2 regions of the Paenibacillus allorhizoplanae genome follow, and region 2 is predicted to be linked to the other one. Evidence: a T-box and tRNA genes for the amino acid it is inferred to sense, from the RefSeq annotation. Region 2 holds a T-box; the other holds one or more tRNA genes.

Region 1 (14,533 bases), on a different contig from region 2:
TTCTGTCCCGTAGGCTAGCGCGGCAATCGCCTGCGCCCCGCCTACGCGGTAGATCTCTTTCACACCCGCTTCGGCTGCTGCCACGAGAATATGCGGGTTAATGCCTTCTTCGCCCGCGGTGGACGGTGGCGTCACCATCGCGATCTCTGGCACCCCCGCGACGATCGCGGGGATGGCGTTCATGAGCACGGAAGACGGGTACGCCGCCTTCCCGCCGGGCACGTACAATCCGACCCGCTTCAGCGGTCGGATGATTTGGCCTAGCAGACTGCCGTCTGGCTGCAGGTCCATCCACGAGTTGCGTTTCTGCTTCTCATGAAACGCACGAATGTTAGCGGCGGCTTGACGCAGCGCCGCCAGGAATGCGGCGTCGACCTGCGCGTACGCCGCTTGGATCTCTTCGTCGCTGACGCGAAGCTCAGCGACGTTGACGCCGTCGAACTGCTGCGCTAGGCGGCGCAGCGCGGTATCTCCGTCCTGCCGCACCTCATCGATGATGCGGCGGACGGACTCATTTTGCTCGGGTGAGCCGTATTCGACCTCGCGGTTTAATTGAAATTCGGAGGCAGGCATAATCCGCATCTTCATCTTCCTCTCATTTTTATTAACTCAAGCTATAATTTCACTATCGGCAGTACGTCCTGCAGCATATCACACAACCGTTGGATGGAATCGTTCTTCATCCGATAACTCACACGGTTTGCAATTAAGCGGCTCGTGATTTGAAAGATTTCCTCTTGCTCTACGAGACCATTTTCTTTCAACGTTTGGCCAGTCTCCACCATATCTACAATGCGGTCAGCTAGTCCGATTAAAGGCGCCAACTCGATCGAACCATTCAACTTAATGACTTCAACTTGCTGTCCTTTTTCCCGGAAATACTGAGAAGCCACATTCGGATATTTGGTAGCAACACGAGGGTTGATCACCTGTTTCCAATCCGGCAATCCAATCACCGACATGCGGCACCTTGCGATTCCTAGATCAAGCAATTCGTAAACATTCCGATTTTCTTCCATCAGAACATCCTTGCCCACAACCCCGATATCGGCAACGCCGTACTCCACATAAGTAGGAACATCGACCGGTTTGGCTAAAATAAATTCCATCTTCGCCCCTGGCACTGGGATAATCAAACGGCGGCCTTCTTCCAGATCCTCTGGAATAGGCAATCCTGCTTTCGTAAACAGTTTCGCTGCTTGTTTATAGATACGGCCTTTCGGCATCGCTACTTTAAGAATATCATCCACCGTTCCAACCTCCTCCAAACTTCCCTCATCTATGCTGAGAGGTTATTCCGCAATCAGCTTCATTACGTGGTATCCCACTCTGTCCAGATCATTGCTTTGTTCTTTCGTGACAAGCTGTGTGATAACGATACTCACTTTAATGTTTTCATCGCTTCGCATATCCTTCGCCAGCTGCAAGGCTTTCTCACGATGCTCCGCATCGTAGGCGATAAGCACACGAACTGGTTGTTCCACTTGCTCTTTACCAGTTACTTCAAGGATGCGATTCGTTTTCAATGCAAACCCTGTCGCTGGAGCTGGACGTCCAAACTGACTCAATAAATTGTCGTAACGGCCTCCACTGCAGACAGGGAAACCTAGTTCAGCAGCGTAGCCTTCAAACGTCATACCTGTATAGTAGGAGAAATCCCCAATCATCGTTAAATCAATGACAACATGCTCGCTAACACCGTAAGCTTTCAGCACATCCCACACTTCGCATAGATGTCGGATCGCGTCCTGTGCGATTGGATGCTGGGAAACCATACGAGCTTGCTCGCAGATTTCATCACCGCCACGAAGCCTTAGCACGCCGTTCAGCTCACGCTCAACATCAGGCGCCAGAGAAAGCGACTTAATCGCTTCCCGGTATCCGACGTAATCACGGCCGAGTAAATGCTCTTTCAAGGAAAGCTGCGCATCGGTGCGTCCGTCCAATGTTTCTTGGAATAATCCGTTCAGAAAACCAACATGGCCAAGTGCAATCTTAAATTTCTCAACGCCAGCAGCTTGCAAAGAAGCAATCGCTAGCGCCACAACTTCGGCATCCGCTTCCGATGTTGCATCACCGATCAACTCAACGCCAGTTTGATAGAACTCTGAATCTCTGCCCGCTTCTTCTTCTATGGAACGAAAAACATTCGAATGATAAGAAAGACGGAGTGGAAACTCTTGTTCCTTTAGAAGCGAGGAAGCTACACGAGCGATTGGAGCTGTTAACTCCGAACGCAGCACGAGCGTTTTCCCTTTGCGATCAAGCAGCTTGAACAGTTTCTTATCCTCTGTCGAGCTTGCTACACCAACTGTATCGTAATATTCAAGTGTAGGTGTAATAATCTGGTTGTAACCCCAGCGTTCCATACAGGCCAATACACGGAATTCTATATTTCTGAGTTTCGTAACCGCATCAGGCAAATAATCTTTCGCGCCTAACGGTTTTTCAAATACTTTTGGCTTCGACACCGTCTCACCTCTATAAGTAGGAGTATAATCAGTTGTTCTCAATTTATTGTTTATCAATTACTTTAGTGCGTTAACGTGCTACCATACTACCAAAATAAAGAATGTACGGATATTTTAACACGTATCTTTAGGACCGTCAATCGTCTACGCCTTGTTCAGCGCTTTAAGAATGGCATATAAACCCATACGTCGTCAACTGTATATGGAGAAGCCTATATTCACGGCTTTATGCTATAACATTTTGGATCTTCCCGCTTTTCATCCACTTATATTGTGTAGTAGCAGTCCCAATACCTCTACCACCTATCTAACTGGAAAACCTCCAGTTAATTTGAGGGAAATCAACGCTTTTCAACGACTAGATGGTTTTTCTACATCTATTTTCGCCGAAAGTAGCTGGTCGAGCTAAATTTACTGAAATTACCAGCAGAAAATCCATCAATTTGCTTTAGCCGCCGAAATCCCATCCATATAGATGCATAAAATCCAGTTATTTGCGCGCCCCGTAGGAGTCTTCACCCAAACGCATACGGATTCTTGAGGCGCATTGTGACGCTGATGTATGCCGGCGATCAGCGTACTTTCTGACAATAGGAAAAGGCATGCTGCCGCGGCAGCATGCCCTCTTCTAGATAAATCTTGATTAGTCTTCCTCTAATGGTCCATTCGGGGTATTACCGCCACCATTAGGTGCCTGTGGTTGACCACCATTTGGAGCATTATTCCCATTTATACCATTACCATTTCCATTAGGCGACTGTAATTGTCCATTACCGTTGCCATTCGGTGCTTCTCCTTTTTGCCCGTTGCCGTTACTGTTACCATTGCCATATGGTGCTGGTGTTGCTCCACCGTTCGGCGCTGGCGTTTGACCGCCATTTGGTACTGGCTTCGGTCCACCATTAGGTCCCGGAGCTTGTGTCGCACTCGGTCCTTGACCTTTGCCTCCTCCGGCACCACCTTTACCACCTTCCTGACCTTGGCCTTCGCTGGTGCCTCCACCGCCTTGCCATTTACCTTTGCCTTTACCGCCGCCTTGACTCTGGCCAACACCCTTAAGCTTCATATAGCCATAGGTGATCGACTCGAGCGTACGGCTATCTACAGCGCCTGTTACCGGCAGCCCATGCTTTTTCTGAAAGTACTTTACCCCCTGAACCGTTGCATTATCGTAGTAACCATTAATATCACCAGAATAGCTGCCTAGTGATTTCAGCATCCCTTGGATCACATACACATCGGGTCCCTGCGCCTCTTTACCGACAGCCAAACTTATTGTCGGCAAGGATAAAAGCAGCATAAGAGCTAGTACTACAACTCCCGCACGCTTTCCTAGAGACCTTCCAAAGTTACCTTTTTTCACATCTGCGATTTTACTACGATTCCATTGCTGCACTTAAGCGACACCTTCCCTTTTCCTATGATTTCACTGCGTCTTTACTATTCCCAAAATGCCATTTTTAATAGTCGTTTTCGGCAGATTCTGGTTCCCTTTACACAACAAAAAAGGACCCAACATCACAATGACGTTGAGCCCATCTTATTTTCCTCTTACTTTGCACTGCCCGACCGAATTACCTGCATCGGATTACCTGCCACGAAGCTATTAGGGGCTACATCCTTATGGACGACAGAACCCGCACCAATAATCGCATAATCACCAATCGTCACACCTGGCAGAATTGTCGTATTAGCCCCAACCATCACATGAGATCCAATACGTACATCACCTAACCGGTATTCCTTTGTCAAATACTCATGCGCCAAGATCGTCGTGTTATAACCAATGATTGTATTACTCCCAATGTAGATCCGCTCGGGGAAAAACACATCCACCATCACCATCAAGGCAAATGCCGAGTGCTCACCAACTGTCATTCCTAGAACACGACGATATATCCAGTTCTTCAACCGCAAGGATGGCGAATAACGGGTAATTTGAATCCAAACGAAATTCCGCATAGCCTTCCACTTACTGACCGTTTGATAAATTTGCCACAGCGCATTTGGGCCATCTACGGGATACTTCTCTGTCTGCCTCAATCAACCTTCACTTCCGACGATATCCCGACTAATGGCAACAGGTCAAACATATCATCAACAATATGATCCGGGTTGTACTGCTCTAAATAAGAGCGCCCCTTCCAGGACCAGGATACACCTACAGATGTAACTCCTGCATTTTGAGCAGCCTCAATATCATAATGACTATCGCCTACCATCATTGCTTCATCAGGTGAACTGCCTAGCTCTTTCAGCGCTGCAAAGATACCCTCGGGGCTCGGCTTTGGTTCTTTTACATCATCCACTGTTACAATAGCGCTGACGTAAGAGTCTAATCCACAAAGTTTCAGTCCCATCAATGTGGTAAGTCTGATTTTACTTGTCACGATTCCGATTTTGATACCTTTTTCGTGAAGTTTTGCCATTACCGTACGCACGTTCGGGAATTCCTGCACAAGCTCATCATGTTTAGCAAGGTTAAACGTACGATATTTAGTAATCAGCGCCTCAACTTCTTTTTTGCCTGTAAAAAACTCCATTTGCTCCACTAGCGGGCGACCCATATTGGGAATAATAAGCTCCCTACTAATAGGTTCAGGTGTTTCGCCTTCCAAGCTATGCAAGAACGATTGTACAATTAATTCATTCGTGTCTACAATCGTGCCATCCAAATCAAATAGTACGGTTTGAATCATAGTTGACTCCTTTATCTGTCTCTTCATCATTGACTACTTTGTTTTTATCAAGCACTAGCGTAGATACAATTGGATCCGAGTAACGTTCATTGGAATAGCCTTTTTTCCTTCTAATAATGATCATGATCACGGCCGCAATGACAATTAGCAATGCAAGGAGTTGGGAGAAACGAATATTCCCTCCATATGTCAGTACGCCTGGTTCAAACACAATTTTCATAGGTGACCATAACGCATTCATCAATGAAGCCAACCAACCTGGCCCTGTGATATCTAAGCTGTCAGTACGAATCCCTTCAATGAAGAAACGACCGATCGAATACCAGATGAAATAACTTAGAAATAGCTCTCCTGCCCGTAAAAAGGGCCTGCGACGAAGCCAGAACAAGAACAGCAGACCTACAAAGCTCCATATCGATTCATACAAAAAAGCAGGGTGGTAGAATGTCCCCTCGATGTTCATTTGATTTACGATAAAATTCGGTAAATGCAAGGTATCTCTCAAAAACGACTCTTCTACCGGACCGCCGTGAGCTTCCTGATTCATGAAATTGCCCCAACGGCCGATTGCTTGTCCAACAATTAGACCCGGCGCAAGGATATCAGCAATTCGAAAGAAGTTGTATCCTTTGGCCCGAATATAGAATGAAGTACCGATAATAGCCCCGATCAGAGCGCCATAAATTGCAATCCCGCCGTGCCATATCATGAATACTTCCCATAAATTATCCTTATAATCAGCCCATTGGAAAGCTACATAATAAATTCTAGCCCCAATAATGGCAGAAGGAACCCCAATTAACAATAAATCCATGAAGAAGTCAGGTACGATTTTGAATCGTTTCCCTTCCCTGATTGCCAACATTAAACCGATTAATGCGGCTGTTCCCAAAATAATACCATACCACCTTACATGAATCGGCCCTAAGGAGAACGCAATACTTTCTAACATAGTTCCACTCCTTTATTTAGTGAGCTTACGCCCTCTTTGAGAAAACCTTTATCGAGGCCATTCATGGATGAGCGACCGCGTTTAATGGTTGATTTTATCGCCAATAGGAAAGCAGTTCTCGGGAACCGAAAACTTATACTTTCCTATGTGGTCAATCAAAATCCTCAAAATCTTCATTCAATGATTCTGTCAGCTTATTCGTAAACTGCAGCGCCGCGTTATAACCCATACGCTTTAAGCGATAATTCATAGCAGCAACTTCAACAATGACGGCTAAATTTCGGCCTGGTCTTACAGGTATCGTAACTAGCGGCAGGTCAGTATCGATAATCCGCGTTAGCTCCTCATCTAAGCCCAAACGATCGTATTGCTTCTCTTGCTGCCAGTTCTCCAGTTTCACAACAACTGAAATCTTCTTCACATTACGAATCGCGCCTGCACCGAATAGTGTCATGACGTTAATGATACCTACACCGCGGATCTCAAGTAAGTGTCGAATCAACTCTGGGGCATTACCTGTTAATACTTTATCGCCATTTTGCCTAATTTCAACCGCATCATCCGCAATCAGTCGATGCCCTCGTTTTACAAGCTCAAGCGCAGTTTCACTCTTTCCGATCCCACTGCTACCGGTAATCAACATACCTACCCCATAGACATCAACAAGTACACCATGGATTGTCGTGCTGGGCGCAAGCTTATTTTCAAGAAAACCAGTTAATCTGCTTGCAAAAATAGTCGTTGACAGCTGCGTTCTTAGCACCGGAAGATCACGCTTAGTTGCCTCCTCAAGCAATTCCACGGGAACGTCCAGTCCTCTCGTCACAATAATACACGGCGTTTCCTCAGGGGCACAAAGCTGCTCCACCCGGTTTCTACGAACCCCCGTCGTCAACATCTCTATAAACGTAATCTCTGTTTTTCCAAGCATCTGAATTCGCTCTTTGGGATGGTAATTGAAATATCCCGCCATTTCAAGACCAGGGCGATACAAGTCACCAGTAGTAATCTGACGCTTCAGTCCACCCTCTCCTGCTAACACTTCCATATGTAGCTGTTCCATCATTTCGGAAACCTTTACCTTTTTGGCCATTGTCCTAACTCCTCCGAATTTGCTTATGTACCATATGCTTTCCCTTGTTGCACGCAGGCTTCCAATAGTTTCATCGTAATGGAATACCTAATTGAAATCAACTACTGTGTTCATGAACCTCGAAATAAACAAAAAAACCAGCCGATAACGGCTGGCCTTTCAGTACAATCCTATAGGTTTGGGTTAACCAAGATGGAAAGTGTTGATTCTTTATCGAAGAAATGAACTTTGTTCATGTCTAGTGCCAATTTAACGTTAGTACCTTCTTTGATTCCGGAACGACCGTCAACACGAGCGATTACTGTGTTAGCCCCGATACCGTTCAAGTACAAGTACATTTCGTGTCCCAAGTTCTCAGTCAATTCAACGTTAACGTTGAATACTGTTTTCGGGGAAGCTTCCAAGAATACTGGCTCTTCGTGAATATCTTCTGGACGAACTCCCAGAATCACTTCTTTGCCAACGAATCCTTTGTCTTTAAGAACTTGTGCTTTACCAGCTGGAACTTCAACGTTGACAGTACCTGCTTTGAAGAATACACCGCCGCCTTCAGATGCCAATGTTCCGGACATGAAGTTCATGGATGGGGATCCGATGAAACCAGCTACGAACATGTTCACTGGGAAGTTGTAGATTTCTTCTGGTGTAGCAGCTTGTTGAATAATACCTTTATCCATAACAACGATACGATCGCCCATTGTCATTGCTTCGATTTGGTCATGCGTTACGTAGATCGTTGTAACACCAAGACGTTTTGTAAGTTTTGTGATTTCCGCACGCATTTGTACACGAAGTTTCGCATCCAAGTTGGAAAGCGGCTCATCCATTAAGAATACTTGTGGCTCACGAACAATCGCACGACCCAAGGCAACACGTTGACGTTGACCACCGGAAAGAGCTTTTGGCTTACGATCAAGCAAGTGAACGATATCTAGAATTTTCGCTGCTTCGCGAACGCGAGCATCGATATCAGCTTTTTTGAATTTACGAAGTTTCAATCCGAATGCCATGTTTTGATAAACAGTCATATGCGGATAAAGAGCGTAGGATTGGAATACCATCGCGATATCGCGATCTTTTGGAGCTACGTCATTTACAAGGCGGTCTCCGATGTAAAGTTCACCTTCAGTGATTTCCTCTAAGCCTGCGATCATACGAAGAGTTGTGGATTTTCCGCAACCGGATGCACCAACAAGAACTACGAACTCTTTGTCAGCAACTTCAAGATGGAAATCTTTAACTGTTGATTCTTCTGCACCAGAATATCTTTTAACGATATGATTTAAACGTACGCCTGCCATGATTTCATTCCCCCTACAATTTATCGTTCAAATGCTTTATTTATCAACATTTCTATATACACATCTTACCCTACAAGCGGCGGACTGACTATGCACAATCCCTACAAAAAAATCACTTTCTTTTCGTTACTTTGTACAATAGCAAGGCCAGTCGTACCAAAACAGCATGATTAAACGTTCTAACATCCAGTCCCGTTTCGTTCTTGAACTTGTCCAACCGATAAAGCAAGGTATTGCGATGAATATAAAGCTTCTTCGCGGTTTCACTAACATTACAGTCTAGTGTAAAGAAATGCTCCAGCGTCGTTACCGTCTCGCTATCCAGTACATGATCTGTGCCGCGGAGCACCTGCTCAAGGAAATCTGTTTTCTCCTCTTCCTCTATAAGGTGCAACAACTTCTCAAGACGAAGCTCCCAACGCAGATGAATAAAGCTGCCTACGTGGAAGGATCGGCCCAGCATAATGGTTTCACGCAGCTTAAGCACGGTAGCAAACAAAGACTTCGCCGGTTTCACAGGGAAATCAATGGCAAGATGGCATTCACCTACCCATTCATTTGCCAACATCTCATATAAACCTGAGCCAAGTGCATCAAGGGTTTGCTCAACACTTTCTTCCTCGTCCCCATCGCGTTCTTCGCTACCGCTAGTAATAAGGACCTCTGGTGCTAGGATTAACCACTCTTTTTCCAGTAAAGGAATCAGAATAATCTCCGCTTCAAAAAAAGATTCCAACAGCTTCTTAAGCTCCGTATAGGAAACACGCTGGTTCTGAGGATAGTCCCCATACAACAAGAGAGGGATTTTGGTTGAATACAACGATGACTGTGAAGCAAGCGCATCTGGAAGCTCTGCATGACCTGTACCGCGTTCCATTTGCTGCAGCAGCCAATCTCTTAATTGATTCGACTTCCTTTCATCTTCAGACAGATAGGAACCGAATTGCTTTTTCTCTACAGTTTGCTTGGATTCGATCGTAAGTTCGACAAGTTTGCGTTCTGAAACAGACAACTTACTCCCATTTATCTTTAGAACACGAACTTCTTTATGATCCTGTGAAATGAAGAAAAGAACTTCCTCTCCCCGGATCACACTACGACTCAATCCTTCTTGGCGCTCTCCCTGATCCTCCACAAGCTGGTGCCATTCGGAATCCGGTATCAGGCTTATCTGTATTGGCGACTGTAAAACCGCTTCCAATCGCTCCTTGACATGCTCCCAAATCATCTGCCTTCACTCCTTATTGCCTATAGCATCTTCTATATTTATCTCTCTATTGTACCATATGTCTGCCTATTCCTGTGAATCGAAAGGAACCCTCCTGCCACAATTGGCAAGAAGGTCCATATGAAAGAGGTCCTATTTGATTACGCGGCGAGCTGTTACGTAGTGATCTGCCCACCATTCTTTATTCATCGAGGTGAATTTGACTCCACCCTCACCGTACGTATGAATCATCATGCCGTTACCAACATAAATACCGACATGTCCAATGTTTTTACCGGAATCAGGCGTTGTAAAAAAGACCAAGTCTCCGGTCTGTAAATTGCTTTTACTAACGAAAGTGCCTTCCTTCGCTTGATCGCGAGAAACACGTGGCAGTGTAATCCCATAAGCAGCAAACACCGTTTTTGTAAAAGAAGAACAATCCATTGTTTTGGTTTGACCATATTTTGCACCAAATACATAGGGAGTTCCAAGATATTTCTGAGCGGTTAGGATCAACTCGGCTTTCAAACGATCCTTAGCTGAAAGAATACTTCTTCCGCCAATAAAGCTACCTTTAAGTTCACTTACATTGCGAGTGACGACTTCGTCTTTGCTCTGGGATGCCATAACCATTTTACCTTGGCCTACATAGATCCCAGCAAACGTTGGTTTTGAACCACTACCAAAGAACAAGACGTCACCTGGCTCAGCTTTATCTATTTTCGTAATTTTCGTGGATTTCATGTTGAATTGATCCGCTAAAGTTCTAGGTACTGTGTAATTTAACGTTTCATAGACATAATAGATCAGTCCTGATGAATCAAACCCTGCAGAAGGTGTTTCATCACTTTTGGAGTAATCTACGCCAACCATTTTTTTGGCCAAAGAAACGGCATCCATATCATCATTTGCAGCATAAGCGGAAACAGCAGTTGTTGCTGATAATGCGATCGTAATCGCAGCAGTTATTCCTAGCGTGCGGTGTGCAAGACTCTTTAACATTGTATTTCCTCCTGTACGTGCTCTCTTGGGTGAGTTGGGTAAAATGGAAAACATCTCAGTTACTAGTACAAGATTACCATGGTAATGAAAAGACTTTCATTCCTAAAATATTTCCTAACAACCATGACATTGGCAATGGTGCCAATTGTTTCATTTCTTTAAAAATACAACTTCATAGGTGTCATCCTCATATTCTTCATAGTTTTGGAAATAATTGTAGTAGCACTTTTTGGTTTTGATTCTCGTTAACTATGGAGGTGACAAGCATGAAAGATCATAATCATTATCCAACCTTTGATGTCATGGAAGAAAGCAGGGAATGGGATGTACACACGAGATCCATTGTGAAAGCTCGACTAATTCGTGAACACGCATACGGATATGTAACAATCATTGAGGCCGAAACGCTTCGTGCTTGGTGTTCACTGCTTATGGACGATTATCGCGGAGAAATCATTCAATACGTCATTAACCATATCGATCAGGTATTATCTGAAAATAAAGGTGAGGGACACCGGAAAGTGAGCACACCTCCGGTTCGACTACTTTTACGTCATGGACTTAAAGCAATTGACGAAACAGGATGGATTGCGAATAGTCAGCCTTTCTTTCAATTAGATGAGACAAACCAACGGAGCATTATGCTTCAGATCAGCAACGATAGCTATCCACCTACGAAAAATTGGGAAGGCATTCCTCAAAAGATCTTATTCCAAAAGCTTCTTCAACTCTGCGTAGAAGCCTACTATGCTCATCCTTTAGTTTGGTCGGAAATTGGGTTTGGAGGGCCTGCTTATCCTCGCGGATACACCCTTCATAGTCCTGACCAACTTGAATCCTGGGAGGCTGCGAAACGATCATGAAGTGGCGCTATGAAAATGAAACCGTAGACATTGTTATCGTAGGAGCAGGCGCTGCTGGAGGTGTTCTAGCCAAAGAACTCAGTGAAGCTGGGCTTGGTGTAGTTGTGATTGATGCTGGGCCTTGGCGTGATCCTGAGAAGGATTTTGCAAGTGATGAACTGAGTATGAAGCACCTAACTTGGGAGGATACACGTCTTGTTGATGCAGCAGATCCATTCGTTACTGGAAAGCATCAGTCTGGAAAAGGGATTGGCGGCGGCACTCAGAACTTTACGGGGGTTTTTCTGCGATTTCATGAATCTGATTTCAAAACGAAGGCCATTGATGGCGTTGGGGAAGATTGGCCCATTCATTATAAAGATTTGGAACCCTATTACTCGCGTATTGAAAAAGAAATCTCCGTTTCCGGCCCTAAGCACTTCCCGTGGGGAAATTTTCACGGTCCATATCCCTTTCCAGAACTAGATTCACTTAGCCCTAATGCCGTCTTATTTCACAAAGGCTGCAAATCTCTCGGTATTCAATCCGCACCTACACCCTTAGCCATCCTCTCTAACCCGTTGGAAGGCCGCTCTGCTTGCATCAATCGTGGGTTCTGCCTGCAAGGTTGCATCCCTAATGCGAAATTTAGCACATTGATCGTGCACATTCCTAAAGCAGTTCAAGCAGGCGCCGAAATTCTCGCAGACTGCAGGGTCACTCAAATCGAAGTTAATGACTATGGCCATGCTTGCGGGGTTCTGTTCGTCCACGAAGGCATAACCTATCGGCAGCGTGCCAAAACGGTTATCCTCTGTGCGCACGTTGTGGAAACACCTCGTTTGCTACTCCACTCCGCCACACCGCATTTCCCTGATGGATTAGCTAATTCCAGCGGATGGGTAGGCAAGGCGATTATGACGCATAGCAGCAACGATGTTTATGCCAAGTTTGAAGAGGAAGTCCGATTGTACAAAGGAACACCCGTGCTGGCATCTACCCAAGATTTCTATGAGACAGATCCACGTAGAGGTTTTGTCCGCGGGTATACCATACATGCTCACGGCTCTCGGCCTATAGAGATGGCAGAAGGCATTCGCAAGGCCAATGAGGCGCCTTTGTGGGGCTCGTCCTTCAGAAAAGCGATGCAGGATTACAACTTCTATGGTCGTCTCAAAATGGTCGGAGAGGTTCTTCCCAATTGGAACAATCACGTTGCGCTAGCTGATGAAAAAGATGAATATGGCATACCTATGGCTTCCTTAGCCTTCAATTACTGCGATAACGATCTCAAGCTCCTGGATCATGCTGTTGAAAATATGAAGTTGATCCTCCGTGCAGCTGGTGGAGAGATCTCCTATGTCGTTCCAGATACACAACATCTGATGGGTGGTTGCCGGATGGGCAATGACGCCGCTACATCCGTGGTGAACACGTACGGTCAAAGTCATGACATCCCGAACCTTTTCATTTGCGACGCTAGCCTATTCGTCACCTCTAGTGGAGGCAATCCTACGCTTACCGTAATGGCTCTAGCAGCAAGAACTGCTGATTACATTATTGACCTTGCCAGCTCCTGATTGTTATCCTTAACAACAAGTAACTAAAGGAAGGAGCTTGTCATTTCTATGGCCATTGCAGAATTCACCATAATCCCCATCGGAACAGCCACAACCAGCCTAAGCGGCTATGTCGCTGACCTCCATAAAGAATTAGAGCGACATGCAGATATCCGCTTTCAAATGACACCCATGGGTACCATCTTGGAGGGCCCCTTAGACCGCTTATTCGAGGTCATCCGTGCCGTCCACGAGGTTCCCTTCTTGCATGGAGCTGCTCGTGTCTCCACGTCCATCAAAATCGATGATCGCCGCGACAAGCACGCCTCCATGGAACAAAAAATGAAGTCCGTCGCTGACAAGCTCTGAACAGCAAAAAAGCATCCTGCTATAGGATGCTTTTTCTATAATATAATGGAAACAAAAAAAGACCCTACGGTCTTGTACGTTTGCTTATAAAAGTGAGTCATGTAGGATTCGAACCTACGACACCCTGATTAAAAGTCAGGTGCTCTACCAACTGAGCTAATGACTCGTAGGTGAAAGGAAAATGGAGGCTGATGGATTCGAACCACCGAACTCGAAGAGAGCAGATTTACAGTCTGCCGTGTTTAGCCACTTCACTAAGCCTCCAGATACGAGATACCCGTACTGCCAAAGCAATACAACCATCTCAATGGCTTTGGACGGAATCGAACCGCCGACACGAGGATTTTCAGTCCTCTGCTCTACCGACTGAGCTACAAAGCCAAATGATTATTTATAGCATGTCCTACATTAATTGTAAAAGAAATGGCGGAGCTGACGGGATTCGAACCCGCGGTCTCCTGCGTGACAGGCAGGCATGTTAGGCCACTACACCACAGCTCCATGCTACAAAGGTCTTACCATAAAAATGGTGCCGTCGAGAGGACTTGAACCCCCAACCTACTGATTACAAGTCAGTTGCTCTACCAGTTGAGCTACAACGGCGTAAAGATAATGGTGGAGGCTGACGGGATCGAACCGCCGACCCTCTGCTTGTAAGGCAGATGCTCTCCCAGCTGAGCTAAGCCTCCATCTGGTGTTTGGTTTTATGGTAGCGGCAGAGGGGCTCGAACCCCCGACCTTACGGGTATGAACCGTACGCTCTAGCCAGCTGAGCTACGCCGCCACATAAAAGTGTATATATATTTGGAACTGGCGGAGAGAGAGGGATTCGAACCCTCGCACCACTTACGCAGTCTAACCCCTTAGCAGAGGGTCCCCTTATAGCCACTTGGGTATCTCTCCAAGATATATATACGATTCAGGAATAGTATTCCCTGAAAACTAGATACGAAACTTCAACGTAGGTATTTCTCTTAGGAATTTTGGTTAAGCCCTCGACCGATTAGTATTCGTCAGCTGCATACGTTGCCGCAC
Region 2 (14,533 bases):
AATCATTCCTGTGATGGCACCCGTTTTGGAATCAATCATGATGGCACCAACTTGCTCTATGCCGCCTTTTTTCTCATCCGTAGGTGCGAAATTCTTCTCATTGCTTGATATCTCATGCATCGAATCATAAATTGTTTTATCAATCGTGGTGTAGATTTGATAACCGCCGCGTAATAGCTGTGTATGTATGCTTTTGAGTGCTTCGTTATAAGCGGCTTGGTTCGTTTTCGGGTCAAGCTCAGGATGTTGAAGCTTCAATAAAATCTCGGATGCTTCCTGCTCGGTTTCAATCATTAGATAAGGGTAGGTCGTATACGCTTTTTGAGCTGCTGCCGGCATGGAAGCTTTGAGATCGAATTTCAAGGCATCTTGATATTGATCATTGGTGATTTTGTTTTCTTCCATCATCCGCTTTAATACTAATTGCTGACGCGTTACCGCTTTTTTGAAGCCATCCTCATCGAAAGCTGGCTTACTTGTAAAAGCCGAATATTGCGATGGGGATTGAGGTAATCCGGCTAAATAAGCGGCTTGTGCAATATTCAATTTGGCTAAATCATCGATATTGAACAGACCTTTGGCAGCGGCTTTAATGCCGTAAAGATTATAACCCGTTGCCCCATTGCCATATGGGATTTTATTTAGGTAAGCAAGTAAAATTTCATCCTTCGACATGATGCGTTCCATCCGAAGTGCAAGCAGCAACTCTCTTGCTTTACGGCCGTCATCGCGATCAAGTGTGAGGAAAACACGTCTAGCTAGCTGTTGCGTAATTGTACTTCCACCGGTTTGCACATCTTCATTCAGAAGCTTCTGTGTGACTGCACGGTAGAGACCACGGAAATCGATGCCGCGATGATTGTAGAAATCTTTATCCTCAATGGCGAGGACGGCGTCTAGCAAGTTCTGAGGGATGTCTTCGAGTTGTGCAAGACGTCGATCTTCTTCGGTCCGTAATTGTCCAATCACAGCATCATCATTGAAGTAGGCGAACCCTGTGATCGCATTCTCTTGCATTTGTTGTCGAATCGCATCTTCGCTGCGGATAGGATCTTTTTTAACTAGTGCACTTACATATCCGAAAGCGGCGGATCCACCTAGCAGGCCAGCCAAAAACACACAAATAATGGCCCATTTTAATGAAATTCCAATTACTTTAAATGTCGTTCTAACCCAGGGACGATTCCATTTCGCGAAAAAATTACGCATAAGTTCCAATATCCTCCTTACATGACCCCTAATAGTATACCATAATTGCACCTTTTGCGGTAATGCTGATGGGAGAAAGGTTCAGTTCTAGGTTTGACAACCATCAGATTCCTATGTTATAACAAGTACAAATGCGTTGATGGATCAGCAGTAGGTAGCTTGTGGATGCTTTCAGAGAGCCGGTGGAGGGTGCGAACCGGTACCTGCAGGTTAGTGAATTACGGTCTTGAGCAGTAAATGGGAACCTGCAGGAATGTGCCTGCACAAGTAGTATTTACCGATTAAACCTCGTTATCGGTTCTTGAGTGAAAATAGCACGCCGTGCCTAGATGTACGTAACTGCTGTTTTAATTAGGGTGGTACCGCGAGTCAAGTCTTCTCGTCCCTTTGGGATAAGAAGGCTTTTTTGTTTTTTCATTTCATAATAAAGGATGGTTGTACATGAGTATTCTGAAGGATTTAGAGTTTCGCGGTTTGCTGCATCAAATTACGGATAGAGAAGGTTTAGACAAGAAGCTGAGTGAAGAGCGCGTTGTCCTGTACTGCGGCTTTGATCCGACAGCTGATAGCTTGCATATAGGCAGTTTGCTTCCCATTTTAACATTGAGAAGATTCCAGCTTGCTGGACATGTTCCTTTAGCTTTGGTAGGCGGTGGGACGGGGCTTATTGGTGATCCGAGTGGTAAGGCGAATGAACGAACATTGAACGGACCTGAAGTCGTTGAAGCATGGTCTCAAAGTATTAAAAATCAGCTCTCACGTTTCCTTGATTTCTCAACTGAAATTGAAAACAGTGCTGAGTTAGTGAACAATTACGATTGGTTAGGCTCCCTGAACGTGATTGAATTCCTACGCGATGTAGGCAAAAACTTTACAGTGAACTACATGCTGGCTAAGGATTCAGTGGATTCTCGTATTACGAAAGGGATTTCGTTTACAGAGTTCAGTTACATGATTCTTCAATCCTATGATTTCCTGAAGCTAAATGAAATGAAGAACTGTTCCGTTCAAATTGGTGGAAGTGACCAATGGGGGAATATTACGGCTGGACTTGAGCTTATTGGCAAATCAACAGATCGCCGCGCTTTCGGTGTGACATTGCCACTTGTTACGAAGAGCGATGGGCAGAAGTTTGGTAAAACGGAAGGCGGAGCTATTTGGCTGGATGCAAACAAAACTTCACCGTATCAGTTCTACCAATTCTGGTTAGGGACTGCGGACAATGATGTTATCCGATTCCTGAAATATTTCACATTTGAATCTCAGGAAGAAATTGAACGACTTGAAGCTGAAGTAGTCGCACAGCCAGGGAAGAGAGAAGCTCAGAAAGTGCTGGCTCGCGAAGTAACGAAGCTTGTTCATGGGGGGGAGGCGCTAGAGAGTGCGCTTAATATCACATCTGCTTTATTCAGTGGAGATATCCAGTCACTATCACGTGTTGAAATTGAGGAAGCGTTCAAGGATGTACCTTCAACAACATTAGAGCAAGATGATGTCGCGTTGATTGAACTTCTTATTTCTGTGGGAGCAGCACCATCCAAACGCCAGTCGCGTCAAGACATTGAAAGCGGAGCCGTAACAGTGAACGGCGTGAAGGTGACAGACCTGGAAGCGACGACGAAACAATTGGGTCGACTAGGTGATTCCTATCTCATTATTCGCCGCGGTAAGAAGAATTACTTCCTCGTCAAATTTGAATAAAACTTAAGTAACAAAATAACCCCCTTAGGGAAATCCCTAAGGGGGTTGCTTTTATTAACGGCTGTAGAACTCGACGATTTGTTTTTCGTCAATTTCTTGTGGAAGCTCGGAACGTTCTGGTAAACGGATGTATTTACCTTCTACGCTTGCGTCGTTAAACTCAAGGTAAGTTGGAAGGTAGTTACGGTTAGCAAGAGCTTCTTTCACAGTGGAAAGGCCTTTGCTTCTTTCACGAAGTGAAATCACATCACCAGTGGATACGATGTAAGAAGCGATGTCAACTTTTTTGCCGTTCACAGTTACGTGACCATGAGCAACTAGTTGACGAGCACCTGCACGGGAGTTGGAAAGACCAAGACGGTAAACCAAGTTGTCTAGGCGGCTTTCAAGCAATACCATGAAGTTTTCACCGGCAATACCTTTAAGCTTGGATGCTTTGTCGAACAAGTTGCGGAATTGTTTTTCGTTCAAACCGTACATGTGACGAAGTTTTTGCTTCTCGTTCAATTGTACACCGTAACCGCTCATTTTTTTGCGTTGTCCTGGGCCATGCTGACCTGGAGGGAATGGGCGTTTCAAGTCTTTACCGTTACCGCTCAAGGAAATACCAACACGACGGCTTAATTTGAATTTAGGTCCTGTATAACGTGACATATAGGGAAAACTCCTTCTCATGACAATTAGTTTGTAAATAGCATCTAGATGTCAGGGTGAAGACAAGTGCCCGATTTTGCTTACGAATCATAAAGTGATTCCCTGTCAAGAGTAGTTCAGCCGCTGTCTTGTCAGGAGCAAAAGCAGTGAGGGTGATCACAAATGGCATTCACCGAAATCATGGTGTTACTCGACTTCTAATTTTATTAAAAACAAGAGCAAGTGTCAAGTCTCTCATCGCCAGAATGAGAGGAAAATATCGTGCAATAGATGTGAAAAAATAGTATGATAGGAATAAGTAGTTTTTAAATTGGTACTTCAGGACTATTGTTAGTGAGTGAAGGAGAGCCTATGAGTGAACTTCGCAGTATACAAAAGCATAGTCGCACAGAACACTTTGACGTGTTTCTTCGGCAAGGCTTTATACTTTCTGGCAACTTTTCTTACGAGGGTTTGCAGGCAAACCCAAACTTACACCAAGTATTTGAAAACTGGAATCAACAATTCGGTCCGAACATGCTGCCTTCGCAAACTGCGCTGTTGTGCGCAAACGAGCATCTATGTGTGATCGACGCTTGTTCGAACGACACGCCTTCGATAGGCAACTACCTGCAACCAGGTAGTTCTTGGAAAGTTGCAGATCAAGGAGATAATCCGCTTGCCCGCTGTGAAGGTGCAGGTTATTTGCAATTAATGAATGGCGATGACTGGCACGCGCGAGAACTGACATCGTATTTGATTGCTGTTACGCCAGTTATGGATAATCATGGTAAAATTCAATTCTATTTAGGTCTTTTTACCCAATCTCGTATAAATATGGAAAATCTAGCACAGTTGCTATATAGTCTTGCACTTTCCTTTCAAAGTTCCATCCAAAATGTTGAAGAACGTAGAAAGTACGATCGGTTAAATAACCTTCATCATATGAAGGAAATGGAATCCAAAAAGCACGTCATTCTTTTTGAAGCATCCAAGAAACTACTTGCGAAGATTGATGTACATTCTGTTTTGACAGAAGTTATTGATTGTCTGGGGCGTGTTTACCCTAACACGCGTGTTGATTTACTTCTTTCACAAGATAATGATTCAACAAATTTGTCTGTTAAGCCTTTAAACTTCCAACGGACAGAGTCCGATATTCGAACGCGAGCTTTTATGGAAGGTCAAGTCATTTTTGAGCCAACCCTAAGAGGGAGCGCTTCAAGCTCGGGCAATATCGCGGCACCTTTATCAGGGAAACAAGGCGTGTATGGTGTTCTGTACATGGAGTTTACGAATGAACTAATTGATGCATCGGATTTACAATTCATTTCACTCTTAGCGGACTCTGCAGGTACTGCATTTGAAAATGCGAAACTGTACGAGCAATCGAATCTAATGATCAACGAATTGCGACTCATTAATGAAATTACCAAACAGCTTAATCAAAGTTTACGTCTAAATGAAATTTTTAATTCAGCGTCTAGTGAAATTTTAAGTATTTTTGGTGCTGATTATAGCTGTATCCTTCAAAACTCCAAAGATAGTGATCAACTTATTGTTCAAGCTACGAACTTACCTGCCATGTTTCATGAAACATTTACGCTTGATCAAGGGTTCTCAGGTCTGATTTACTCATCTAAAGAACCGATCATTATTTCCGATTATTGGAGTAATGATAAAGTGACTTCAAGCTTGATGCAGCGAACGAATTCTCGCTCACTTATTGGTTCGCCTATCCTTGTAAACGGTAACGTAGAAGGGGTAATCCTCATCGTGCATCGTTTGCCCAACTTCTTCTCTTATGATAATTATAAGCTCTTGCAAGTGCTCTCAAGCCATATTGGACTAGCCATGACGAACGCCTCCTTGCATGCTGAAGTGAAACGAATGGTGATTACAGATAATTTAACTGGGCTCTATGCTCGGCATTATTTGGATGAACAAGCGAATTTGATGCAGAAGAAAGACTTTTGTGGGTCTCTAATTGTCGTTGATATTGATAATTTCAAGAAAGTGAATGACACTTATGGTCACCAAATTGGTGATAAGATTCTTATTCATGTCAGCCAGATCATCAAGTCCAGTATTAGAGAGATGGATATCGCGGCTAGATGGGGTGGAGAAGAGCTTGCTGTCTATCTGCCTCAAGTGTCTAAGGATCAGGCGGTTCGGATTGCAGAGCGAATTCGGAGGCGTGTAATGGAAGAGACGCAGCCTCAAGTTACGGTGTCTTGCGGTGTATCTGACTGGAACTGGGAAGAGGATAAGATAAGTGTAGAATCGCTCTTCTATCGAGCAGATATGGCTCTTTATCAGGCCAAACATAATGGCCGTAATCAAATTCAAATCGGTTGACGCATAGTGGTGCTTGTCTTCTGACAGGCACTTTTTCTTTTGTTAAGCAGGTATGTGATGTCGAGATACAATCGTATCTATCCAGTTGAACGTATTTCTAAGTCCAGTGAGCATGAAGTCAGGATGACGATCACCTGTTTGCTCTTCCTGAACCTGTTGTAACATGTTACAATGATTTGGTCTAAGGGAGGATGGTCGAATTTTGTCGGCATTTAAAAGTAAACGTACAGGACTGCTTATTTGTATTTTTATTGTGCTCGTTGGCTTGCTATATTTCTTCTTCTTTAATCCTGTAGGCATTAAACTTGCACACAGTAATATGCGGCAATTGTCCGGACATTTAAGGGACATCGGCTGGCCCGGTAAAATAATTGGAATGAGTTTGATTTTCTTCCAAACCTTCTTCCCGTTTATTCCTTTTGTTCTCGTAGCGGGTACTAACGTTGCGATATTTGGAATAAAAATGGGATTTCTTGTGAACTATGTGATGTCGTGCTTAGGAGCCGTTGCTTCCTTTTATTTTGCACGTTACTATGGACATGCTTGGGTGGAAAAGAAACTGGAGCGTTTTCCGATCGTTACGCAATTTAGCAAGCGGATGGAAAGGCACGGCTTTTTCTATGTACTAATCGGACGATTGATTCCGATATTGCCATCGTCTGCTGTTAATTTCTCCGCAGGTCTAACTCGAATGAAATTTCGGCATTTCTTATGGGGTACACTACTGGGAAAACTTCCAATCGTATTCCTGGAATCGATGATCGCGCATGATCTATTTCATTTTCAGCGGTATAAGGGGAGATTGCTCTTATTGCTTGGGATATTGGTCTTGTTAGTATTCCTAGGAAATAGTGTGAAGAGGGCTCTAGCTCCAAAGGCAAAATAAAGGGCTTACATGGAGAATGCAGGAAATTTTGTAGTTGCTTTCCCTTCCTATTCCAAGTTATCATAGAGGAAGTAAGACGACCAACTCATTACGCGACTATAATGGAGGAATGAAATATGCCAAGTGCCAATAATGCAGCAATTGTTGAGATTTCCCAAACAGCTAATAAATTTAGATCATCTATCGTTCTTCAATACGACAATAAGTATATCGATGTAAAAAGTATCCTTGGCTTGTTTACGACTCTACTTAGCTCCAGTAACTATGATTTACATGTTCACGGACCGGATGCTGAAGAAGCGAAAACAGCTATGGCAGAAGTATTTGCAAAGCATAATCTAGGCGTAAACGTCGTTCAAGAGTAGTTTTGAATAAAGAGAAGGTATTCTCAGAATCTCTGAGGGTACCTTCTCTTGTATATTACGGCAATTTCGCTTAATATAGATCATATAAGGACGGATGACTTTGCGTATAGGGGGAAGTTGGGAATGTCTTCATCTGATTTATTGCTGGATATGAATCAAAAGGCGCTTAATCTTCTTCAAGAAGATGCAGATAAAATCGAAAAGCTGATCGAAGTTCAGATGGAAAACTTGACGACACGTCAATGTCCACTTTACGAAGAGGTATTAGATACGCAAATGTACGGACTATCGAGAGAAATTGATTTTGCCATTCGAGCGGGACTGATCTCCGAATTACCTGGCAAACAAATTCTCAATAAGCTTGAACGTAATCTTGCGCAGCTGTATGAAGCGTTGAACAATAAAAAGTAACCCCGAGGGGTTACTTTTTTTGTTTGCAGGTATTTAGACTAAGAAGAATACGACACCAAGGATGATATAGACGAACAAGAGAAGAAGTCCTTCATACCAGTTCGTAGATCCATCTTGTGTAATGGATTTGGTAATGAAGACGGCGACGCCGATCGCTGCAATCTCATAGGTGGTAAAGACAATGTTCATTGGCGTACCACTGATGAAGAAGCTGAGAAGGATTAGGACTGGCGCAACGAATAGAGCAATTTGTAAGGAGCTTCCGACCGCAATTTCCACAGCTGCTCCCATTTTATTCTTCATAGCCATCATGACCGCGGCACTATGTTCTGCAGCATTCCCGATAATAGCAATTAGGAATGCACCGACAAATAGGTCGGACAGACCGAATTTATCTTTAACTTCATCAATGGTTCCTACTAACCATTCACTCGTAAAGGCAACCATAGCAGTCGCAACGATGAGGAATAGAATCGAGGTGCCTTTGGACCATGGAGCCTCACCATGTTCAATGGCTTCATCCGACAGCACGCTTTTGTGGGTTACCATGGAGAAGTACAGCCAGAGCAGATAAGCTATGATTAGGATAATAGCTACAATCATACTCATGGAGGATGTTTCGTCAGTGGTCAAACCGCGGGCAAATAATGCGGGAATGAAGAGTGCGACAACACCTAGAATCATCAGTGACGAGTTGTGAGCAGCCAATTTAACGTTAAAGGATTGTTCTTTGAACTTTAAACCGCCTGCGAATATGCTGAGTCCAAGTACGAGCAACAAGTTCCCGATGATGGCACCAGTTAGACTGGCTTTGACGACTTCGAACAACCCATCTCGGACTAAGAAGAAAGCAATAATGAGCTCAGCTGCATTTCCGAAGGTTGCATTGAGGAACCCACCCATGCGGTCTCCTGCATAATGTGCAACGCTTTCTGTTGCTTTTCCTAAGAATCCAGCCACAAAAACGATGGCGATACATGCGATTACGAATTGCAATGTTGTATTCTGGTGCGTATAATGTGCGATTCCGGCTGCTATGAACGAAACTAACAAGCCTATGTAGAACAATTTTCCTTTCAATGGGAACCCTCCGACTCTAATGTATTGGAAATTTTTACACTTCTTTTAATATACCTACTTTGCGTACCAATGTAAATTAAAATGGATACAAGCAGGGAGTTCTTGCTTTAAGCTTTTGTTCTTATTACAATAGATTTATACCAAGTTTAGGGAGTGATCCGTATGTCCGAAGACAATCAAACCGGCTTAATTCGAATTTCTGATGACGTAGTATCGACAATTGCAGGGCTTGCCGCCTTGGAAACAGCAGGCATCGCGGGCATGTCAGGTGGTATTTCAGAAGGCTTAGCTAAGCGTTTAAGTGGTAAAAATGTGCAGCGTGGCGTTTCTGTTGAGGTAGGACAAGTTGAAGCAGCGATTGATTTACGAGTGATCGTTAAATATGGTTCCCGAATTCAAGATGTTTGCAGAGATCTCCAAGAGAACGTTCGGGAAGCCGTTGAAAATATGACGGGATTAAATGTTGTGGAAGTCAATGTGAAAGTAGAAGGTGTCGCATTTACTGAAGAAGAAATTGAAGATCAACTTCGAGTTAAATAAGACTCAAAAAAAAGACCCTATCGACGTTATATTATGTCGATAAGGGTCTCTTTTTATGGTTTTTTTGCGTTTTTTGTGAAGCTGGTAATTCTTTGTAGGATTGTTCACGAGAAATCCCGAGAATAACCCCCATGCTGATGAGAGAGACCATCATAGAGGAGCCGCCTGCTGAGATGAAGGGAAGCGTTACACCTGTAAGTGGAATGGTATTGGTGACGCCGCCGATATTAATAAAGGCTTGTATAGCGAACATGACCATGATTCCTACACCGGATAACATACCGAACATATCTGGACAACGCACAGCAATGAGAATTCCTCGCCAAATGAAGACTAAATAGATGAGAAGGAAGAGAGAGCTGCCAATAAATCCGAGCTCCTCGCCTATAATAGCAAAGATGAAATCGTTATGTGCTTCCGGTAAGTAGTGAAGCTTCTGAATACCTTGTCCGAATCCGGCGCCAGTTAGTCCGCCATGACCGAATGCGTACAAGGATTGCACAACTTGTAAGCCTGAGCCTTGCGGGTCAGCGAATGGATCCATAAAGGAAGTTATCCGATTTAGCCTAAAGTTAGAGTCAGTATCGCCTAATAACAAGTATAAGAGAATAGCAATACCAAGAAAAATCGTAAGAATAGTTCCAAGATAAAAAATATGCTTGAGGTTAGACCCGCCGACCATAATGACAATAGCTGAGCACGCCAAGAGAATCATACAGGAACCGAAATCGGGCTGTAAGAGGATCAAACTGCACACGAAGCCTACGATCAAGATGGCAGGGAGTAATCCCTTACGAAAACTTCTGAATTTCTCTTCTTTATTACTGATCAGAGAAGCTAAGTAGAGAATGACAATTAATTTGGCAAACTCGGTCGGTTGTATCCCGTATCTGCCAAGTGAATACCAACTGCTCGCCCCATTCGCTTTACTTGTAAAGACGACGAAGATTAAGCCAAGTACAATGAAGAAGAAAGCAGGGATAACAAGCTTCTTTAACTTCGTGTAGTGGATATTCATGCAAAATAACATGCCAATGGTGCCGACCCCGACAGCAAATATTTGCTTTCTCGTAAAGAACCAAGGGTCGTCCCATCGATAGGCACTTGTCATTGAGCTTGCACTGAACACCATAACTAAACCAAAACAGACCAATACAAAGGTTAATAAGAGCAGCAGAAAATCCGGCGTTCCTCTTCGAGGGGGATTCATGCTGATTCCTCGCCTAGTCTGCTAATAATTGTTGCAGTTGGTCTAATTTTTGTTTGGAGATCTTAAGTACGTTCTCTGGGATTGGAGAATTGTAGTCCAAGCCATGTGGGAACGTTTCTTTGCCTATGTAAGCTTCCTCTAGATACAGTACCGCATAAGGAGATTCTAGCTTACCTGTTTCTACTCGTGCATTTACACGTAAGAAGTAAACAGCTTTGCTTGCTTTATCTTCCATTTTAAAATCGTAAGTAGCACGGGTGTATTCCCATTGCCAGCGCACGAAACCAAGTTTAGTTGTTACTTCGTCCAAGTGAGCCAAATCGCTTTTTAGGCCTTTTAAGCCAGTTGCTTCAATAATCAATTTTAACGCCTCCATATTGTACGTATGCATTCTTTTCTCATGATAGTATGTTTCTAATGGTTCTGCAAGTCGATTGCCATCTGTAAATTCTAATATTTGATGGCACTTTAGAGATGAAACCGTGATTGATATTTGATAGAATAGGTTTCAAGAGATCATTTTAGATATATAGTTAGGTGATCACGCCTTAGGAGGTGGATGAACTTATGAATCATTTTCATGAAGATCTCCAAGCCATTTATGAAGAAATGGTGGGCTGGAGACGTTATTTACATCAGCATCCTGAGCTTTCCTACCATGAATATCAGACCGCAGAATTTGTAGCGAAGCATTTGCTAAGCTGGGATATTGAAGTGCGTACTGGCGTAGGCGGGAATGGTGTTGTTGGTTTACTTCGCGGCAACGGCGAAGGACCGACGGTAGCTCTGCGTGCAGACATGGATGCTCTCCCCATTCAGGATGAGAAGAACTGTGACTATACATCAACAAAGAACGGGATTATGCATGCCTGTGGACATGATGCACATACATCAACTTTGCTTGGGATTGCTAAGGTTGCAAGCATGCATCGGACGGAGCTCAAAGGGAATTTGGTGTTTCTATTCCAGCATGCTGAAGAAATTTCACCAGGTGGAGCCGACTCGATGATTAAAGACGGCGCGCTGGATGGTGTAGATGCTGTATTCGGTGTTCACTTATGGACACCGTTCCCCGTAGGTCATGTGTACACGCGATCTGGGGCTTTTATGGCCGCGCCAGATGAATTCACGATTCGCGTCCAAGGGAAAGGCGGACATGGCGGCTTGCCTCACCAAACGATCGATAGCGTGTACGTCGCCTCACAATTAGTCGTGAACTTACAAGCGATTGTAAGCCGTCAAGTTGACCCTGTTGAGCCTTGTGTGGTCAGCGTAGGTTCGTTCCATGGAGGGACTAGCTTCAATGTCATTGCTGAAACGAGTGTACTTAACGGAACTGTACGTACCTTCAATCCAGAATTAAGACAAGAAGTGAGAACGCGCATGGAGAGAATCGTACAAGCTACTTGTGACATGTCGCAAGCTACCTACGAGTTGGAATATAAGCTAGGCTATCCGACTGTAATCAATGATGTTAACGAAGCGGCTCGTTTCTTTCAAGTTGGCTCCGCTTTGTTTGGTGAGGAGGCTGTGCATGAATCTCCTCTTATTATGGCCGGAGAAGACTTTTCCTATTATTTGCAAGAGAAGCCAGGTTGCTTTATGTTCGTAGGTGCTGGTAATGTGGATGCGGGCATCGTTTATCCTCATCATCACCCAAAGTTCGATATAGATGAAAGATCTATGCTGAACGCAGCGAATTTACTCCTATCCATGGCCTTGGATTATATGGCATGAATGCTATCCGTGCTTTGGTGAATGCTAATGTAGCAATTATTTGTTGCCTAACAGGACACCAAGGAGGATGATGAGATTGTCAGATAAATTAGTGAAGGACATCATGAGTAAAGACTGTGTGACGGTTACCTTACTGGATAATGTGTTCGAGATTGCTTTGAAAATGAAACAGCACGACATTGGATTTGTTGGGGTTCTCGACGGGGATACCTTCATAGGCGGCGTTACGGATCGAGACCTTGTTATTCGTGGTTATGCGGAGAAGCATTCAGGGTCAACGGCTGTAGAAACCGTCATGACGAAGGGGATGACCACCGTGGCTCCTAATACGACTGTTGATGAAGCAGCTAAGATCATGGCACAGCACCAAATTAGGCGCTTACCCGTCATTGATAATGGGAAGCTTGTCGGTATAGTGGCGATTGGCGATTTGGCGATTAGAGGGAATTATGAAGATGAGGCTGGCGAAGCCTTAAGTCAAATTTCGAAAGAACGAACGCTGGTTGGAAGTCATTAACGAAGTCAATTTTCATGTGAAAGCAGCTTTCCCGAAATTGAGGGAGGGCTGCTTTTTTTGCATATTCTCTTTACGAGGTGCATCCAAGTAAGCGATAATAATAACGAAATGGTGAAGGGGGTCCGTATAGAATAGATGAGCACGTTTGAAGAGAACGCTTCCATTGGATTTATCATTCTAGATTCAAACTGGCATTTTATATACGCAAACGACTATGGTGCAAGTATTTTAAACCGATCTCCTGAAGAACTTCTTGGCAAAATGGCGTGGGCTGAGTTCCCTGCTGCTATTCGGCATGCTTCTTACAGTTATTTTCATCAAGCCCGCAAAAGTGGTAAAGAAATTTCATTCAATGAATATGTAAAGCCATCCAATCAATGGATACATGTTAGTGCCTTTCCCGTTGGTGAGAATTTACATATTGTTATTCGTAAAACAGAGATGCTTGCCAATCATTTTGCTATGGAAAACGATCTCTATCAAAAGTACACAAACTATATTCAAGATCTTATTACATTGACTTCAGAAGATGGCATTCTGCTGTATGTTTCACCCTCGGTAAAAAACCTTCTTGGATTTGAGCTGGAGGATATGTACGGTGCAAGCGTATTAGCTTTTTGTCACCCGGAAGATATGGATGGGCTGAAGAGCATTTTTATCAATGAAAAAGAGTGTGCTACGAATGATCAAGGAATTGTAACCTGTCGTTTCCTTCACAAAAAGGGTTGGTATGTTTGGTTGGAAAATAATTTCAAGTGGTTATTGGACGAGCAAGGTAAACGTACTCAGAATTTAGGGATTTGGCGTGATATATCAGAACGTAAGATTGTTGAAGATCGGTTCATACAGGCACAACGTTTAGGTCAATTCGGCAGTTTTGAACGAGATTTGGATGAAGATTCGATTGTATGGTCGGTCGAAATGTTCCGAATACATGGGCTAGAACCTGCTTTAAGAATTGATTTATGTAAAGCAATTGAGCCTATTGTCGTAGATGACCGTGAGAAAGTAGCGCTCGCGATTAAGCAAGCAATATTGGTTGGAATGTCAGATATAGAATACAAAATTATTCGACAAGATGGCGATATTCGTCATTTGCGTTCCCAAATTGAGCGAGTGGTTCTAGATGGGGGCCGAATGGCCGTACGTGGATTGGTTCATGATATTACCATTCACAAACGAATTGAGCAGGAGTTGACTCAAAGCAAAGCTAAGTTGGAAATTGCTCAAGAAATAGCAGGCTTGGGCCATTATGAGTGGGATACAATTAATAACATGGTTTATGTATCAGATGAATTGAACGCGTTATTTGGTTGCAAAGATGCGGTCCAAACGTTGCCTATTGAGGTACTTCATGAAAGTATACACCCTGAGGATAATTTAAGAATGAAGATGGCCATTAAAAAAGCCTTACATGAAGGGACAATGGATCTCATTTTTAGAGTCGTAGTTAGAGACGAGGTGCGCATTCTGCATACCTTAGCCAAAACTACGTATGATGAGTGGGGAAGAGCGTTGTGTTTATTCGGTACAGTCCAGGATATTACGGTTCAGAAACAAACAGAGGAGCTGCTTCGTAAAACGGAGAAATTACATGTTGCTGGCCAATTGGCTGCTGGTATTGCTCATGAGATTCGCAACCCGTTGACGGCGCTTAAGGGCTTCGTTAAGCTGATGTGTCACGCCAATGAAGAAAGTAAATTGCGCTATTATAATATTATGCAAGAAGAGTTTAACCGGATTGAATTAATTCTTGGTGAGCTGCTCATACTTGCCAAGCCGCAAGCGGTGGCTTACATGCCGCATGATCCTATAACGATACTTGAAGAAGTGATACAGCTCTTAAATACAGAAGCCATCATGAATAATGTTGAAATTATGCTGAT

Evidence for each region. A T-box is a leader RNA that pairs with one kind of tRNA and senses whether it is charged. The one in region 2 lies ahead of tyrS (tyrosine--tRNA ligase), so its partner is inferred to be a tRNA-Tyr.
Region 1: it encodes a tRNA-Tyr, which carries the amino acid that the T-box ahead of tyrS (tyrosine--tRNA ligase) is inferred to sense. The anticodon was not compared.

Annotation. Positions count from the first base shown of each region.
Region 1 covers NZ_CAKMMW010000034.1:98-14,630, reverse strand. Annotated here, with positions in the region: gene hisD (histidinol dehydrogenase) at 1-582, opposite strand, end outside; gene hisG (ATP phosphoribosyltransferase) at 615-1,250, opposite strand; gene L6I86_RS32545 (ATP phosphoribosyltransferase regulatory subunit) at 1,293-2,471, opposite strand; gene L6I86_RS32540 (peptidoglycan-binding domain-containing protein) at 3,115-3,867, opposite strand; gene L6I86_RS32535 (acyltransferase) at 4,023-4,514, opposite strand; gene ppaX (pyrophosphatase PpaX) at 4,511-5,170, opposite strand; gene lgt (prolipoprotein diacylglyceryl transferase) at 5,148-6,122, opposite strand; gene hprK (HPr(Ser) kinase/phosphatase) at 6,274-7,215, opposite strand; gene L6I86_RS32515 (ABC transporter ATP-binding protein) at 7,386-8,516, opposite strand; gene L6I86_RS32510 (PucR family transcriptional regulator) at 8,629-9,744, opposite strand; gene L6I86_RS32505 (NlpC/P60 family protein) at 9,877-10,728, opposite strand; gene L6I86_RS32500 (gluconate 2-dehydrogenase subunit 3 family protein) at 10,995-11,591, shown strand; gene L6I86_RS32495 (GMC family oxidoreductase) at 11,588-13,150, shown strand; gene L6I86_RS32490 (MTH1187 family thiamine-binding protein) at 13,199-13,498, shown strand; tRNA gene L6I86_RS32485 (tRNA-Lys) at 13,592-13,664, opposite strand; tRNA gene L6I86_RS32480 (tRNA-Tyr) at 13,681-13,762, opposite strand; tRNA gene L6I86_RS32475 (tRNA-Phe) at 13,807-13,879, opposite strand; tRNA gene L6I86_RS32470 (tRNA-Asp) at 13,923-13,999, opposite strand; tRNA gene L6I86_RS32465 (tRNA-Thr) at 14,026-14,101, opposite strand; tRNA gene L6I86_RS32460 (tRNA-Val) at 14,112-14,187, opposite strand; tRNA gene L6I86_RS32455 (tRNA-Met) at 14,206-14,282, opposite strand; tRNA gene L6I86_RS32450 (tRNA-Ser) at 14,310-14,401, opposite strand; partial or broken rRNA gene L6I86_RS32445 (23S ribosomal RNA) at 14,482-14,533, opposite strand, start outside.
Region 2 covers NZ_CAKMMW010000006.1:205,087-219,619, forward strand. Annotated here, with positions in the region: gene L6I86_RS13160 (transglycosylase domain-containing protein) at 1-1,209, opposite strand, end outside; T-box leader at 1,337-1,599, shown strand; gene tyrS (tyrosine--tRNA ligase) at 1,651-2,910, shown strand; gene rpsD (30S ribosomal protein S4) at 2,965-3,564, opposite strand; gene L6I86_RS13175 (sensor domain-containing diguanylate cyclase) at 3,916-5,901, shown strand; gene L6I86_RS35655 (hypothetical protein) at 5,944-6,066, opposite strand; gene L6I86_RS13180 (TVP38/TMEM64 family protein) at 6,104-6,787, shown strand; gene L6I86_RS13185 (HPr family phosphocarrier protein) at 6,904-7,152, shown strand; gene L6I86_RS13190 (Fpa/YlaN family protein) at 7,276-7,563, shown strand; gene cax (calcium/proton exchanger) at 7,597-8,643, opposite strand; gene L6I86_RS13200 (Asp23/Gls24 family envelope stress response protein) at 8,806-9,183, shown strand; gene ftsW (putative lipid II flippase FtsW) at 9,215-10,393, opposite strand; gene L6I86_RS13210 (YugN family protein) at 10,407-10,754, opposite strand; gene L6I86_RS13215 (M20 family metallopeptidase) at 10,961-12,130, shown strand; gene L6I86_RS13220 (CBS domain-containing protein) at 12,234-12,647, shown strand; gene L6I86_RS13225 (PAS domain-containing sensor histidine kinase) at 12,783-14,533, shown strand, end outside.